Linked DNA regions of Megalodesulfovibrio gigas DSM 1382 = ATCC 19364. The protein of the gene in region 1 interacts with the protein of each later gene in a pairwise test. Links are inferred from orthologs where the notes say so. Each region holds a gene or a part of one and is shown on either strand. Other genes may lie near its edges. The genes, in order: DGI_RS14850 and groL.

Region 1 (2,868 bases):
CCTTCTGCTGCACCAGGGGCATGCGGGTCATGCCGCCCACGAGGATGACTTCATCAATTTCCGCAGCGGAGAGTTTGGCGTCGGCCAGGGCTTTTTTGCAGGGGCCGGCGGTGCGGTCCACCAGATCCATGACCAGCTGCTCCAGCTTGGCGCGGGAGAACTTGATGAGCATGTGCTTGGGACCGGAAGCGTCCGCGGTGATGAAGGGCAGGTTGACCTCGGTCTCCACGGAGGAGGACAGTTCCTTCTTGGCCTTTTCTGCCGCTTCCTTGAGGCGCTGCAGGGCCATGCGGTCCTTGGAGAGGTCGATGCCGTTTTCCCGCTTGAACTCGTCCACCAGGAAACTGATGACGCGATGGTCGAAGTCTTCGCCGCCAAGGAAGGTGTCGCCGTTGGTGGCGCGCACTTCCACCACGTTGTCGCCCACTTCCAGGATGGAGATGTCGAAGGTGCCGCCGCCCAGGTCGAACACGGCGATCTTTTCGTTGGCTTTCTTGTCCGCACCGTAGGCCAGGGAGGCGGCGGTGGGCTCGTTGATGATGCGCTTGACTTCCAGCCCGGCGATGCGGCCGGCGTCCTTGGTGGCTTGGCGCTGGGCGTCATTGAAGTAGGCCGGCACGGTGATGACGGCTTCGGTGACGGTTTCGCCCAGGTAGGTTTCGGCGTCCTTCTTGAGCTTTTGCAGAATCATGGCCGAAACTTCGGAGGGGCTGTATTTCTTGCCTTCCACTTCCACGCCGGCGTCGCCGTTGTCCAGGGCCACGATTTTGTAAGGGCAATGGCCCTTCCAGGAGCCGACCTCGGAGGCGTCGAACCGGCGGCCCATGAGGCGCTTGATGGCGAAGACAGTGCGTTCGGGATTGGTGACGGCCTGGCGCTTGGCAAGCTCGCCCACCAGGCGTTCCTTGTCGGTGAAGGCCACGATGGAAGGAGTGGTGCGACCGCCCTCGGGGTTGGTGATGCACTTGGCGTCCTTGCCTTCCATCACGTAGACGCAGGAATTGGTGGTGCCAAGGTCAATGCCGATGATCTTCCCCATGCCGAATGTCCTCCTCAAAAAAATATGTGTAGAATGCTCAATAATTATTGATTGCGTTGTTGCAGTGTCAAATCAATAATTACTGATCTCGTAACGTGCCGTTGCTGCCTTGAGTTAAGTCGCGTCAAAATTTTGTACAGGGGGTTTTGGAAAAAATTCCTATTTTGCCCCGCTCACCATCACCTTGGCCGGCCGCACCAGGCGTTCCTTGAGAATATAGCCGCGGGAGATGAGCTGGCAGACCAGGCCGGGGGCCATGTCTTCGCGGGGTTCCTCGCCCAAGGCCTCGTGACGTTCGGGGGTGAACTCCTCGCCCACGGCGCCCACGGGGCACAGGCCGTGCTGGGAGAGGATGTCCAGAAACATCTTGCGGGTCATCTCCACGCCCATGACCACATCCTTGCAGGCGGCCACCTTGCCGCCGTGCATGAGGGCCAGGTCCATGGCGTCCAGGGCGGGGATGAGGTCGGCCACGAGCTTTTCGTTGGCGAACTTGACGAAGTCGTCCTTTTCGCGCTGCAGCCGTTTTTTGTAGTTGTCCATTTCGGCCAGCATGCGCAGTTTGGCGTCGTCGGCCACGGTTTTGTCGGTGCAGGAGGGGCACAGCCGATCCGCGCACAGGGTCTTGAGTTCCTCGTCGGAAAGGGCCAGCTCCAGCAGGTTGGGGGGGGCCTCACCCGTGGGGACGTTGGAAGAAGGCTGGTCGTCCAGATCGGTCACGGGAATGGTGCGGCCCTGGGAGGCGGCGCCGTCGTTGGTCATGGTGTGTATTTCCTCCTGGGACAATGGAATGTGCAGCAGGCTGCGCAACGTCGGCCAAAAACAAGGCCGGCGCGGCCGGCCAAAGCATATACACAGGCGCGCAAGGCAGCGCCGGGGCGCTAGAATCGCGCTTTGAGCAAGGAAGTAAGCGTTTGGGCGATGGTGTCAACCATCGGGACGATGCTGGCGTAATCCATGCGCATGGGGCCGATGATGGCCAGGGACCCGCGCGGGGTGGCGTGGTCTCCGTACGTGGCTGAAATAACACTCAAAGATTTGAGGCCTTCGCCAAGGTCCTGATCTTCCTGGCCCAGGGTGATGCGCAGGCCCGGGGCATTTTGGTCCGTGGCGAGAATTTTGTCCAGGATGTCCAGCAGCCGGCTGCGCTCTTCGAGCAGGGAGAGCAGATCGCGCAGGCGTTCGATATCCGCGAATTCGGCGTGGCGGGGGATGTTGGCGGCGCCATCCACGAACACGTCGCGCCCGGTGGGCTGGTCGCAGGTTTCCTTGGCCAGCAGCAAGGCGGAGTGGCACAGCCTGGAGAGTTGTTTGCGGGCGTCGGCCAGTTCCTTGCGGATGAGGCTCCGGGCCTCGCTCAGGGTCTTGCCGCGGTAGGTGTCGTTGAGGAAATTGGCGAAGTGCCGGAGCTCGTCGGCGCTCAGGTCATTCTCCACGGGCAGCAGCCGGTTGCAGACCTCGCCGCCTTCCAGCACCAGCACGGCCAGCACCAGCCCGGCCTTGACGCGCACGAAGTCAATTTCTTTCCAGCGTGCGTCCTGCAGCCCGGGGGTGATGACCATGGACACCTGATGCGTGAGCCCGGCCATGAGCCGCGAGGCCTGGTGCAGCATGCGGTGCAGATCCAGCCCGGAGGCCAGGATGGCGGACTGGATTTGGACGCGGGCGTCGGAATCCACGGGCCGCGGCGGCAGGCCGGCATCCAGATAGAACCGGAAGGCCTGGGCCGTGGGCACGCGGCCGGCGGAGGTGTGCGGCTGTTCCAAAAAGCCTTCCTGATTACCCACAAACCTCAGCCAGTTTTAGCAGCCGTTGTGGCATGGGCGGTG
Region 2 (13,167 bases), 180 kb from region 1 along the record:
GAGGCGGCGTCCCCATCACGACATCATCCATTCATTCATCAAGGACATGACCATGCACAGGTTTCGCGCGTTCTGCCTGGCGGTTGCGCTGGGGCTTTCTCTCGTGGCGGCTGTGGCCGCCCAGGCGCAAGCCCTGACCGCCGCCACCGTGGAAGGCTTCATCCGCAGCATCCAGGAAATCCAACCGCTGTACGAACAGTCCGGCTCACAACAGGACATCAACAAGGACACCGTGGATGCCGACGACAAGAACTGGAACATCCGGGACTGGCTGGCCCAGGCCGCCCTGGAGCCCAGGGTGCTGGCCATCCTGAAGAAGCACGGGTTCCAGGACCAGACCCAGTGGGCTGACGTGGCCACCAGGGTGATGCAGGCCTATACCACCATCCGGCTGGGGGCCGAAGGTCTCAACGCCAGGGCGCAGATGCAGGCCGGCCTGGCCGAGCTGGAACAGCAGCCCGGCCTGAGCGCGGAGCAAAAGGCCATGCTCCGCCAGCAGATGCAGCAAGGCATGCAGCAGATGGATCAGATGCTGGAAGAAGCGCCCAAGGCCGACCAGGACGCCGTGCGCCCGTTCATGACCCAACTGGACGCCGTGTTTGAGGTGGAAGAGTAAGCGCCCGCCGTTCTGCCAGGCAGAGTAGTGTTGCGGCAAGGCTGTTGCGAGAGGGGAAAGGAAAACTTTTTCCAAGAGGGGAGACGCGCTCTCCCCTTCCAAAACATTAACCGCATCCTGGAATCAGGATAAAAAATTCTTTTCAAAAACAACATACTTTCATCCAAAAAACACCCCCCGCCACGCAGTGCGCAGCGGGGGGTGTAATATCGCCCTTCCCGTAAAAAGTCTTTGGGGAGGGGGGCCAGCTCGGAACGGACGGGAACTCCTTTCTACAGAAAGGGGTTCCCCCGATTGGCCGTCTTGTACTCTTAGTACATGCCGCCCATGCCGCCCATGCCGCCGGGCATGGCGGGGGCTTCCTTCTTGGGTTCGGGCTTTTCAGCGATGGCAGCTTCGGTGGTCAGCAGCAGGGACGCCACGGAGGAGGCGTTCTGCAGGGCGATGCGGGTGACCTTTTTGGGGTCGATGACGCCTTCGGCGATCAGGTCCACATATTCGCAGGAAGCGGCGTTGTAGCCGTAGCCGTCGGTGCCGCCCATGACCTTTTCCAGCACGATGGCGCCTTCGACGCCGGCGTTGGAGGCGATCATGCGCAGGGGCTCCTGCACGGCGCGGCGGATGATGTTCACGCCGGCCTGTTCATCGTCGTCCAGGGCAACCACATCGGCCAGCACCTTGGAGCAGCGCACCAGGGCCACGCCGCCGCCGGGGACGATGCCTTCTTCCACCGCCGCGCGGGTGGCGTTCAGGGCGTCTTCCACGCGGGCTTTCTTTTCTTTCATTTCAGTTTCGGTCGCGGCGCCAACGTTGATCACCGCCACGCCGCCGACGATCTTGGCCAGGCGTTCCTGGAGCTTTTCGCGATCGTAGTCGGAGGTGGTTTCATCGATCTGGGCGCGGATCTGCTTGATGCGGGCCTTGATGGCGTCGGATTCGCCGTAGCCATCCACGATGGTGGTGTTTTCCTTGTCGATGACAACGCGCTTGGCGCGGCCCAGGTCTTCCAGGGTCACGTTTTCAAGCTTCTTGCCCATTTCTTCGGCAGCCAGGGTACCGCCGGTGAGCACGGCGATGTCTTCCAGCATGGCCTTGCGGCGTTCGCCGAAGCCGGGGGCCTTGACGGCCGTCACCTGCAGGGTGCCGCGCAGCTTGTTCACCACCAGCGTGGCCAGGGCTTCGCCTTCCACGTCTTCAGCGATGATCAGCAGGGGCTTGGCCATCTTGGCCACCTGTTCCAGCACGGGGAGCATGTCCTTCATGCTGGAGATCTTCTTGTCATGGACGAGGATAAGGGGCTCGTCCATTTCACAGACCATCTTTTCGGGGTCGGTGATGAAGTAGGGGGAGAGGTAGCCGCGGTCGAACTGCATGCCTTCCACCACGTCCAGGGTGGTTTCCAGGCCCTTGGCTTCCTCAACGGTGATCACGCCTTCCTTGCCCACCTTGTTCATGGCTTCGGCAATGATGTTGCCGATGGTGGGGTCGTTGTTGGCGGAAATGGAGCCGACCTGGGCAATTTCCTTCTGGTCGCGGGTGGGCTTGGCAAAGGAGCCCAGCTCGGCCACGATGGCAGCCACGGCCTTGTCGATGCCGCGCTTGATGGCCATGGGATTGCGGCCGGCGGCCACGAGCTTCACACCTTCATTGAAGATGGACTGGGCCAGAATGGTGGCGGTGGTGGTGCCGTCGCCGGCGATGTCGGAAGTCTTGGAGGCCACTTCCTTGACCATCTGGGCGCCCATGTTCTCGAACTTGTCTTCCAGTTCGATTTCCTTGGCTACGGTCACGCCGTCCTTGGTGATGATGGGGGAGCCGAAGGACTTCTCAATCACCACGTTGCGGCCCTTGGGGCCGAGGGTCACTTTGACGGCGTTGGCGAGCTTGTCCACACCGCGCTGCAGGCGTTCACGGGCATGGGTATCGAACAGAATTTCTTTGGCAGCCATTGAAGCGTGCTCCTTGAAAGTATGAGAATCAGTGGGAAATGATCAAGAATTCAGCAGGAATGCTCTTGCCAGGGCAAGGGCTAGTCCTCGATGATGGCCAGGATGTCGTCCTCGCGCATCACGAGGAGCTCCACGCCATCAACCTTGATTTCGGTGCCGGCGTACTTGTTGAAGAGGATGATGTCGCCCTTCTTGACGCTCATCTTGATGTGGTCGCCGTCGTCGTCGGTCTTGCCGGGACCGGCTGCGATCACTTCGCCGCGCATGGGCTTTTCCTTGGCCGTGTCAGGAATGATGATTCCGCCCTTGGTGGTTTCTTCGCCTTCCAGACGCTTGACCAGGACGCGGTCGTGCAACGGCTTCAACTTCATGGATGACTCCTTTCAACAGAGTAATGTGATAGTGGAATATGCGGCGCCATGTTGTTGGCACTCACACGCGGTGAGTGCTAACGCCGACTCAGCCCTTTTAACCACCTCACCAGCTTTGGCAAGGGGCGGACGAAATTTTTTTCAACTTTCTTTCCTCCTCCGTGCCAATTTCTTTTACCTCCCCCGGCCTTTTCATTTATCGCCCCCTTTGCTACTGCTCCCTGAACACACGACAATTCACCCACTGCCCGGGCCTTGGCTATGCTTGCGGATTTCAGTTTACTCGATTGCATTCTTGCCGGACTCTGCGCCCTCTTTCTGGTGCGCGGCCTCATGCGCGGCCTGCTGGCCGAGGTGGCCGGCCTGGCTGGCGTGGTGCTGGGCGTATGGGCCGCCACGCACTACCAGGCCCGGGTTTTCGACGTGCTGCGCGATCTCATTCAGAGCGAAGGCTGGGCCCGCATTGCGGCGTATCTGGCGGTATTCATTGCGGCCTACATGGCGGTGGGAATCACGGCGCGGGTGCTGCGCAAACTGCTGGATCTGGCCTTTGCCGGCTGGCTGGACAACCTGGGCGGCGGCCTGGCCGGGCTCACCAAGGGCACGGTGCTGGCGCTCATCGTCTTTTTTCTGGCAGATACATTCGTGCCGCAGTCCAACTTTGTGCAATCGTCCCGGCTGGCGCCGCATGCCCGGGAGTATGCCGGCGTGCTCAAAACCTTGCTGGTCAACCTCAAGGATGCCGCCCTGCCTTACGCCCCCCTGCCGAATCAACTGCCGGGCCAGTTTTCAGAGCAATTTTCCCGGCAGGGCAACACCGCACCGGGTCAGAACCAGACCCTGCCGCAACGGCAGCCGCTCCCGCCTTCGCGCCCGCTGCCTTCGACGCCGCAACAACAAGGATAAGCACCCATCATGGACGCCTTCGACAACCTGCGCCAGGTCATCGCCCGGCTGCTGGGCCCTGGCGGCTGCCCCTGGGACCAGGAACAGACCCCGCCTTCCCTGTGCGATCATCTGATCGAGGAATCGTACGAACTGGTGGACGCCATCCGCGCCGGCAGTGCGGACGACGCCCGCGAGGAACTGGGGGACCTCTTCTTCCTGCTCTGCTTCATCGGGGCCTGTTACGAGAAGCAGCAGGATTTCACCCTGGAGGACTCCCTGCAGGGCATTGCCGCCAAGATGATCCGCCGCCATCCCCATGTGTTCGGGGATACGGAAGTCCGCACCCAGGAAGAGCTGCTGCGCAACTGGGAGCGCATCAAACGCGCGGAAAAAACAACCGAACACGGCCCGGCCGGCCTGTACGATTCCCTGCCTCCCGGCCTGCCGCCCCTGCTCAAGGCCTACCGGTTGCACGCCAAGGCCAGCCGCATTGGCTTCACCTGGCCGGACACCGCCGCCGTGGAAGCCAAACTGCAGGAGGAATGGTCGGAATTTCGCCAGGCTGTGGACCAGCAGGACGCCGCAGCCATGGAGCAGGAATTCGGCGACTACCTGTACACCCTGGTGGAATTGGGCCGCCGCCACGGCATCAAGGCCAACGCCGCCCTGGATCTGGCCAATCAGCGGTTCCTGCGCCGGTTTCAGGCCATGGAGACCCTGGCCCGGGAACGCGGTCTGGCCCTGGACGCCCTCTCCCTGGCAGAGCAGGATGCGTTATGGAACGAAATCAAAACGCTGGAATAATCGCTCGCCTGCGTTGCGGCGTTCTGACACTCGCCATCGCACTCTCCCTTGCACTTGGCGCAGCGGTCCCGGCCGTTGCCCAGCCGCAGGACATCACCGCCATCGTCATCGAGCGCACCCAGGCGGATGAGCTGCTGGCCGGCGTGTGCCAGCAATTCTGCCTGGGCAACCAACGGCAGGGATCCATCCGGTATGTCACCGCTGCGCCACGGCCCGACGGGCAGGTGACCATCGAAGCCGCCGTGGCCCTGCGCTCTGCAGACAACAATCCCTATCTCCCCTTCGACCGCACCGTGGTGGTGGCCGGGCATGGGGTGCTGGATCTGGGCACCTGCCGCTTCACCGTGGGCATGGCCCGGGTGGAGCAGGATTTCCAGGGCATGTTTCAGGAACTGCTGCGGCAGTACGGCCACTTTGCCGGCTGGCAGTACGACATCCCGGACTGCCGCACCGTGCTGACGCCGTAATGGCGAACAAGGACGTTGCATCACCATAAAAGTGAAACCTTTCCCCCAAGCCCCCTTCTTGGAAAGAACAGAAAGGTGTTCCCCCGAGAGTTCTTGTTACGGAGACTGTTGTCTAGTGTCCGCCCGGACCGCCGGTGTAGGCCAGCAGGCGTTCTTCCGCAGGATGCTTGCCCATGAAGCGCACCGTGCCGGATTCCAGCACGTACATGGCGCCCTGCACGGAGAGTTTGCCTTCCTGCACCAAGTGGCGGACGATGGGGCTGCCCTTGAAGATGTCGTCGATGACCTGCCAGACGTTTTCCTCAATGGCGGCGGCCACCACGGCGTTCATTTCCTGACCGGCCATGGCTGCCTTGACGCGTTCCGCCACGGGCACGATGGGGGCCACGAGCTGCGGGATGTTGCCGCCCACCTGCTCGCCCTTGACCACGGCCGTCACCGCGCCGCACTGGGTATGGCCCAGCACCACCAGCAAGGGGGTGCCCAGGTGCTCCACGCCGTATTCAATGGTGCCGATTTCGTCCACGGCCGCCACGTTGCCGGCCACGCGCACGGAAAAGACATCGCCGATCCCACGGTCAAAGAGGATTTCCGCCGGCACGCGGGAGTCCGCACAGGACAACACCGTCACAAAGGGGTGCTGCCCGTTGAGGGACGTTCCCTTGCGGCGGTCTTCCCGTTGATTGGGATGGATGACGTCCCCGCGCACAAAGCGGGCGTTGCCGTCCACCAGCAGCGCCATGGCCTGCTCGGCCGTGACGCCCGGGCCTTCGGACAACGCCGAGGCGACAAAGGGCATGGCCACCAGGGCCAACACCAACATCCACATACGCAACGACTTGGACATATGACCTCCCCCAAAACATTGGGCTGGGGTTGATGAACGTATGCGCGTGCGTCTCCCTCCTGGTGTGACGCCCCCGAAATAAGGCGATGTTTCCATCATCTTATTTCGGGGAGGACCGTCCGCCAAAATGCGCGGATTTTGGCGGACTCACGGAGCCTGCGGCTCCGGGGCCGCCTTGCGGGCGGCCCAGTGTTGCGTCTTTCATATATGGACATATTTTGAGGACGCAACACTAGAGCAAGTTATCTTTGAAAGGAATTCTCGGGGGAAAACCTTTCTGAAGAAAGGTTCTTCCCCCCTTTCGAGAGAGGCCCCCTTTCCAAAGACTGTTTATGGTGATTCAAGGTCACTATGAAAGTTTTGGAAGGGGAGCGCGAGAGAGGGGAGAACCTTTTGCAAAAAGGTTTCCTCTCTCGCAATGTCCTTTTTCAAAAGTAAAATGCCCTAGCGCCGCAGGCAGGCCGCCGCCTGCGCCTGCAACTGTGCAAAAACTTCCTCCACATCCAGGTCGGATGTATCCACAATGATGGCGTCTTCGGCGGGCTTGAGGGGCGAGATGGGGCGGGTGCGGTCCTGCTCGTCCCGAATGCGCAGGGCCTCCACCAACTCTTCCAGCGGCTGCGGCGTCTGGCCCAGGCTGAGGAGTTGATGGTACCGACGCAGGGCGCGGACTTCGGGGCGGGCATCCAGGAAAAACTTGCAGGCCGCCTGCGTAAAGACCACGGACCCCATGTCCCGCCCCTCGGCCACCAACGATTTGGCGCTGCCCATCTGACGCTGGGCTGTCACCAGACACTGCCGCACCACGGGCAACCGGGCCACCAGGGAGGCCCAACGGCCAACCTCTTCGCTGCGCAGTTCGTCGCCCAGGGCAAAGCCGTCCATGGCCAGGGCGGTTTCCTCGCCGCTGCCATGCAGGGAGAAGCACAGCCGGGAGAGCCGTTCCGCAATCTCCGCCTCGGGCAGCTCCCAGCCGTTTTCCCCCAGGGACATGGCCACGGCGCGGTACATGGCGCCAGTATCCAGAAACGCCACCCCCAGGGCAGCCGCCAGACGGCGGGCCAGGGTGGTCTTGCCCACGCCGGCGGGGCCGTCCAGGGTGATGACGGCCGGCATGTTATGATCTGTTCCCAAGCACTGCCTCCAGGGCGTCCAAGAAGACGGCGTTTTCTTCCGCCGTGCCCACGCTCACGCGCAGGGCATCCGGCAGGTTGTAGCTTTCCAGGGGGCGGATGATGACGCCGCGCGCCAGCAAGGCCTCAAACACCTGCCGCGCGGTGAGCGCGCAGCCGGCCGGCAGTCGGAAAAGCAGGAAATTCGCCAGGGAAGGCTGCACATTGCAGCCCAGGGCGGTCAGGCCGGCAGTCAACTGCTCGCGTCCTTCCGCCACCACGCGCACGGTTTCGGCATAAAAAACATCGTCCTCCAGGGCGGCCAGGCCGGCTTCCTCTGCCAGCAGATTCACGCTGAAGGGCAGCCGCACGCGCATCAGCGCATCGGCCAGCCAGGGATGCATGACCCCATACCCCAGACGCAGCCCGGCCAGACCGTAGCATTTGGAGAACGTGCGCAGCACCACCACATTCGGGTACTTCTGCAAATGCGGCAGCATGCTGTAGGTTTCCACGGGCAGGGCAAAGTCCACGTAGGCTTCATCCACCACCACAATGCAGGAATGCGGCAGCGACTCCACAAACTGGCAAATGGCCTGCGCCGGCACGGCATGGCCGGAGGGATTGTCCGGATTGGTCACAAACGCCAGGGCCGTCTGCGGCGTGGCCAGACTGGCCAACTGCTCGAAGGGAAAACTGAAATCCGGATTCAGGGGCACCTGCCGCGCCGCCACGCCTTGCAGGGCGCTCTGCAGGGTATAGATGCTGAAACAGGGCGAGAAGGCCAGAAAATGCTCACTTTCCGGCCGGGCGCGGACGCGGATGAGCAGGTCGATGATTTCATCGGACCCGTTGCCAGGGACGATCATCTCCGGTGTCACGCCCAGCTTGGCCGCGATGGCCTTGCGCAGCCGGGGCGTGCCCGCCTGGGGATAGCGGAACGCAGAGCCGGCGCTTTCCCGCACGCGGCGCATGACCACTGGCGAGGCGCCCAGCGGGTTCTCGTTGCTGGCGAGCTTGATGACTTGCGCAAGCCCATGGCGTTCCATGATTTCTGCAATGGACAAGCCGGGGACATACGCGGAAAAGGCCTGCACCTGCGGGCGCAGGGTTTGCTGCAGGCAGGCGGACTCGGGGCTGGAACTGGCGGAAGAAGTTTGTGTCATGACGGCCGGGTGCGCTAAAGGGTGCAGAATGCAGAATGCATACCGTCTCCCCGCGCCGCAGGCAAGAGGGCGGGGGCGGTTTCTGCACCGTGCCTCGCCCGCCCCGGCCACCACGCCATGCGCTTGTGCGCGCGTCGAAACTATGCCGCCGTGGGCCGGATGGTCAGCACCGGGATGGACGAGCTCTTGACCACCTTTTCCGCCACCGAGCCGAACAGGATGAGATCAATACCCTTGCGGCCATGGGTGCCCATGATGATCATATCTGCCTTCTCTTCCTCGGCGGCATTGAGGATTTCCTCGGCGGCATACCCGGTCACCACCTTGCCCCGCACCGGGGCGTCGCCAAAATGCTCCTTGAGAAAATCATCCATGGTTTTCTCCGCCCCGGCCACGATTTCTCCCACAAACGAATCAATGGAATTGGGCGGCACATGGAACCCCACATACTGCGCCAAGGACGGCGCGGCGTACAACGCCACAATCTCGGCCTGAAACTGGCCGGCGATGGTCTTGGCGTAATCCGCCACCTTGGGGCTAATTTCGGAAAAATCCAGCGCGCAAAGCACTTTCTTGATGGTTGCCATACTGTCCCTCCTCAAGGGTCTTGCCGTGCCTGATCGGAAGCACGGACACCGTTGTTTTGCCAGAGCAGCGCGGTATTAGACAACTGCTTTCTTCTGCAGTAGCCTTGCTTTGCGTTGATGATGGCGGCAAAAATTTCCTCAGGCGAAATACGTCAACACGCTGAAATATTTATATATGCCTAAACAAGGCCACCATGGCAGGCTCCTTGCATAATTCGTCTAAAACACCGCCCCGAGGTGCAGCATGAAGATCAAATCAGAATATCTGGAAGCCTTGCGGCAAGAGGACGTGCAACGCGCCCGGCAGACGTCTGGAACAGGGACGTTCGACGATGTGCTGGCCATGGAATCGGCCAAAAAAGACACTGCCTGCGTTGCGCAAGAGACCCCCGGCACAAAATCCCTGATGGCTCCTCCCCTCCTTGCCGGCGTTGACTGCGCTGAAACGGCCACGGAGGATGCGGCGGAGGAAACTCCTCTTACAGGGCGCACGGTCATGGAACACCTCGACTCCGTTCTGGACCAACTGGAATCCTACGCCTCCACCTTGAAGGGGGACCCCGCACAGGGTGGACTTCGGAATGCGTATGGCGTGCTGGAAGGAATCTCCACACAGGTGGATCAGCTCAAGCAGTCGCTCCCCGATCTGCCTGAAGGAAACGCCGCCTTGCAGTCCGTGGTTGATGAACTGGAGATCCTTGCCGTCACGGAACGCTTCAAGTTCAACCGCGGCGATTATCTGTAGAGAGCGGCCCCAGACAGCAGAGGCTCCCTGCGGACGAAACAGGGCCGGCATGACAGTCGGCCCTGCGCGGTGTCATGCATCCACGGCATCCGACGCATCCACCCAGGCCAGCGGCGCATGCCGTGCGCCGGCCGGGTCCAATGTCGAGTGCCAAAGCACAATCCGTTCCACCAGGGCCGGCGGCCACGCCATCGCAGCCAGTTGCTGCGGCAAAATCTGCCAGGGGTCGTCCTGCCGGGGTGCTGCATCCCTGACCCGAAACAGGGTGGCGTGTGCGACGAAAGCCCGTGACTCCGCAGGGAATCCCAGCGGGGTCAGCAGGCTGGCCAGATCCTGCGCACACCGGGCCAGCCGGTCTGTCCCTTCTCCGAATCCAAGCCAGCCCACGCGCGGCTGCCGCGCCTCGGGAAAATAGCCTCCCCCTTCCACGTGCAGGGCAAATCGGGGAAACTGCAGGCGGGCAAGGGCCGTTGCAATGGACGGCACTCGCCCCGGATCCACGTTGCCCAGAAATTGCAACGTCACATGCCAGGTTTCGGGCCGGGTCCAGTGCAGGCGCGTGGCAAAGCGCGGCGTCCAGTGCCGGATCAGGGTCTCCAGCGTCTGCTTCCAGGCCTCGGGCAAGGGCACGCCAATGAAGCAGCGCATGGCTCATCCCGCCTGAGAAGCCAGCCTCTCCGCCAGGCCGGCAAGGGTTGCCTCCACCGCGGCCAGACGCACCGCAGTGCGATCGCCGGAAAACAAAAACCGTTGTGCGGTAAGATCTTGCCCAACGCTCCAGGCAATCCAGACCGTGCCCACCGGCTTGCCCGGGGTGCCGCCAGTGGGGCCAGCCACGCCGGAAATGGCCACCGCAGCCTCGGTGCGCAGCAACGCCCGCACCCCCAGGGCCATCTGCTCCACGCACGGCCCGCTCACCGCGCCGTGTGCACGCAGCACCGACGGCTCCACCCGCAGCACATGCTCCTTGATGCTGTTGTCATAGGCCACCACAGCGCCGGTAAACCACGCCGAACTGCCGGAAAAAGCCGTGCAGCAGGCGGCCACAAGACCTCCAGTGCAGCTCTCTGCCGTGGCCAATCGCCAGCCGCGCCCACGCAATTGCGCGGCCAAAGCCTCAATGATCCGATCTGTTGCAGGAGAACACAGACACTGTTGCATCGTCTATCTCCACAAAAAAAGTGATCGATCCTGAAACAAGGCAGATACAACATGCCACTGCGTGCATCACACCGTTTCTCCGGCGTGCCAGGAAATTTTGTGCGCGGCAACAAGATACTTGGTGGCGGGTCCCCGGCCGGCCTTGATGAGCAGGCCCTTGCGGACAAGATCCTGCAGATCATAGGCTGCAGTGCGCGAGGGGATATCGCCGCCGACGAGCTGTTCATACTCGGCGCGAGTCACCTCGCCCCGCTCGCGAATGCTCGGCCAGACACGCTGCTGCCGGGCATTCAGGCGCGTCTCGGAAGCGGTCCGCAGACCGGATCCAACAGCGGCAGCATCCTCGCCTCGCCCCTCATGCGCCTCGGCAAGGGCCGGCGATGCATCCACAGACTTGGCTTCGGCGTCCAGCAATACATCTTCCGCAAAAATCACAGGCCCTTCTGACATGACCACCGCACGCGTCACCACATTCTTCAGTTCGCGGACATTGCCGGGCCAGTCGTACTGCTTCAGTTTCTCCAACGCGCCCTTGGAAAAAGCCACGCGCTCTTTGGTGACAAGCTTTTCAGCCTTGTGCAGATAGTAAAAGGCCAGTGCAGGAATATCTTCCGGGTTGTCGCGCAATGCAGGGGTATGAATGGTGATGACATTCAGCCTGAAATATAAGTCTTCCCTGAATTCATTGCGCTCGATGGCTTCCTTCAAATCGATGTTTGTTGCAGCAATCAGACGCACATCCACCGGAATCTCCTTGTCACTTCCAAGGGGCTTGATGATGCGGATGGAAATTGCACGCAGCAAGGACTGCTGCACCTTCTGCGAGGCAGCCTGAATCTCGTCCAGAAACAGCACGCCGCCGTGCGCCTCCAGGAACGCGCCCTTGCGATCGGTTTTGGCGCCTGTGAATGCGCCCTTGGTGTGGCCAAACAGCGTATCCAGCAACAGATTTTCATCCAGCGCGCCGCAGTTGATGCTGATGAACGGCCCAGTGCAACGGTCGGACAGACGGTGCACGGCTTCAGCCGCCAGCTGCTTGCCGGTGCCTGTCTCGCCGATGATCAGCACGTCCACATTGGCCCGGGCCGCCTTGAGAATTTCCGAACGAAGTGCCTCAATGCGCAACCCCCTGCCAACAATGCCTGGCACCATGCTGTCGTCCAGGGCCTGTTCCAAATCTGGCGCCACCTTGTGCATGCTCACCTCTTCCTTCATGCCGGCGGTCTCAATGGCGCGATCCTTGGCGCACAGCTCCTCGATTTGCGCGTTTACAATGCCCACAAGATGATTCACCGCATCGCGCAAAATGCGCGTCTCGTAGCCATGCACCTCCAGCGACAGCGGCAGCAGGCGATCCTGAAACCGCATGGCCCGGACCGCATCGGCCAGGGCATACAACGGTCTGGAGGCCTGCGTGCCGACAACATAAATGATGACCAGCACAAACGCCATGGACGCGACCATGACCACGAGCAGCGTATCCACATGCTCATAGCCGGCCAGCAATGGCAGCCGGCTGCGATCCAGATAGGCAACGCCGCCAACAATCTGCGGTGTTGCATTGGCCACGCTGCTGAAGTGCACCGGTGCGTAGGCCAAAAAATACTCGCCCGTCGCCTCTGGCGGCAAATCATTTCCCTTCAGGGTGATCATGCCGCTTTGCCCGTCCGCCACATCACCCACCATCTTCCAGAACGGCAAATGAGTTGCAAAAGGCCGGAATGCACCAAGATTTTCAGGCCTCCCGAGGCTGCCTGAATACCCGGAACGTGCAAGTTGCGTGGAAAGCGGCTCATCAAGGCGGGCATAGTCCTCGGACTGAAAGCCGATCCACCCGTCTGCATCAAAAAAGTACGCCACGCGCATGGTCGGGCTACGCGGAAAGGCTGCGATGGGAGACTGCGGGGAATTATACAAGGAGAGCACATTGCGCAGTTCCCGGGCATCAATGCCGAGAAATACATGCCCGACGACCTGCCCGCTTGCATCGACATAGGGCGTTATCATTCTGAATGTGTGCAACGACAATCGGCGGTAGGGCTTATCCGATGTAAAAAACGGATATTCCACCTCCCGCATGGCGGTCATGTGCACGGTTCCCGGAGCCAGATTTCTGATCTCGTTGAAAAGCAACAATGGGCTGCCGCGAATCTCCGCCACGCGCCCTGGCGGCACTGCGCTGATGGCCTGCCCATCTGCAACATAGACGACGACCGCCTGATCTTCCAATGGGATATAGCCAAGCTCGGCATAGGCGGCACCACGAATGGCCGCCCTGTCCTCCAAAAAAATCCGCAAATTTTCTGCAGTGGGCTCATGCCGGGCAATGTTCAGCAGGTCTTGCCGGCACAACTCAAGGTGCTGCTCCAGTGCATTGCCCATGGCAAGATTCAGCACCTTTGTCATCCGCTCCACGCCGACATGGATATAATAGTCTGAAATGCTATAGCCGAC

What was found.
Region 2: the proteins of DGI_RS14850 (region 1) and groL interact in binary tests that used the Escherichia coli proteins (3 or more experiments, as listed by UniProt). The link is inferred for Megalodesulfovibrio gigas DSM 1382 = ATCC 19364 from one-to-one orthologs.

The regions. Positions count from the first base shown.
Region 1 is NC_022444.1:3,365,540-3,368,407, reverse strand. Bases 1-2,791 are described here. They hold DGI_RS14850 (nucleotide exchange factor GrpE), read right to left. Parts: upstream 1,802-2,791; coding sequence 1,199-1,801; downstream 1-1,198. Other genes in these bases: hrcA (heat-inducible transcriptional repressor HrcA), read right to left, coding at 1,921-2,791; dnaK (molecular chaperone DnaK), read right to left, coding at 1-1,039. In the rest of the region: more of hrcA, read right to left, coding at 2,792-2,805. UniProt on the Escherichia coli protein: Participates actively in the response to hyperosmotic and heat shock by preventing the aggregation of stress-denatured proteins, in association with DnaK and GrpE. It is the nucleotide exchange factor for DnaK and may function as a thermosensor.
Region 2 is NC_022444.1:3,183,544-3,196,710, forward strand. What follows is about bases 247-3,128. They hold groL (chaperonin GroEL), read right to left. Parts: upstream 2,566-3,128; coding sequence 928-2,565; downstream 247-927. Other genes in these bases: DGI_RS13975 (hypothetical protein), read left to right, coding at 247-616; groES (co-chaperone GroES), read right to left, coding at 2,646-2,936. Outside these bases: more of DGI_RS13975, read left to right, coding at 53-246; DGI_RS13990 (CvpA family protein), read left to right, coding at 3,198-3,842; mazG (nucleoside triphosphate pyrophosphohydrolase), read left to right, coding at 3,852-4,628; DGI_RS14000 (hypothetical protein), read left to right, coding at 4,601-5,095; DGI_RS14005 (carbonic anhydrase), read right to left, coding at 5,208-5,942; cmk ((d)CMP kinase), read right to left, coding at 6,387-7,058; hisC (histidinol-phosphate transaminase), read right to left, coding at 7,060-8,220; DGI_RS14020 (universal stress protein), read right to left, coding at 8,361-8,807; DGI_RS14025 (hypothetical protein), read left to right, coding at 9,052-9,552; thpR (RNA 2',3'-cyclic phosphodiesterase), read right to left, coding at 9,625-10,200; DGI_RS14035 (CinA family protein), read right to left, coding at 10,204-10,713; DGI_RS14040 (sigma-54-dependent transcriptional regulator), read right to left, coding at 10,780-13,167.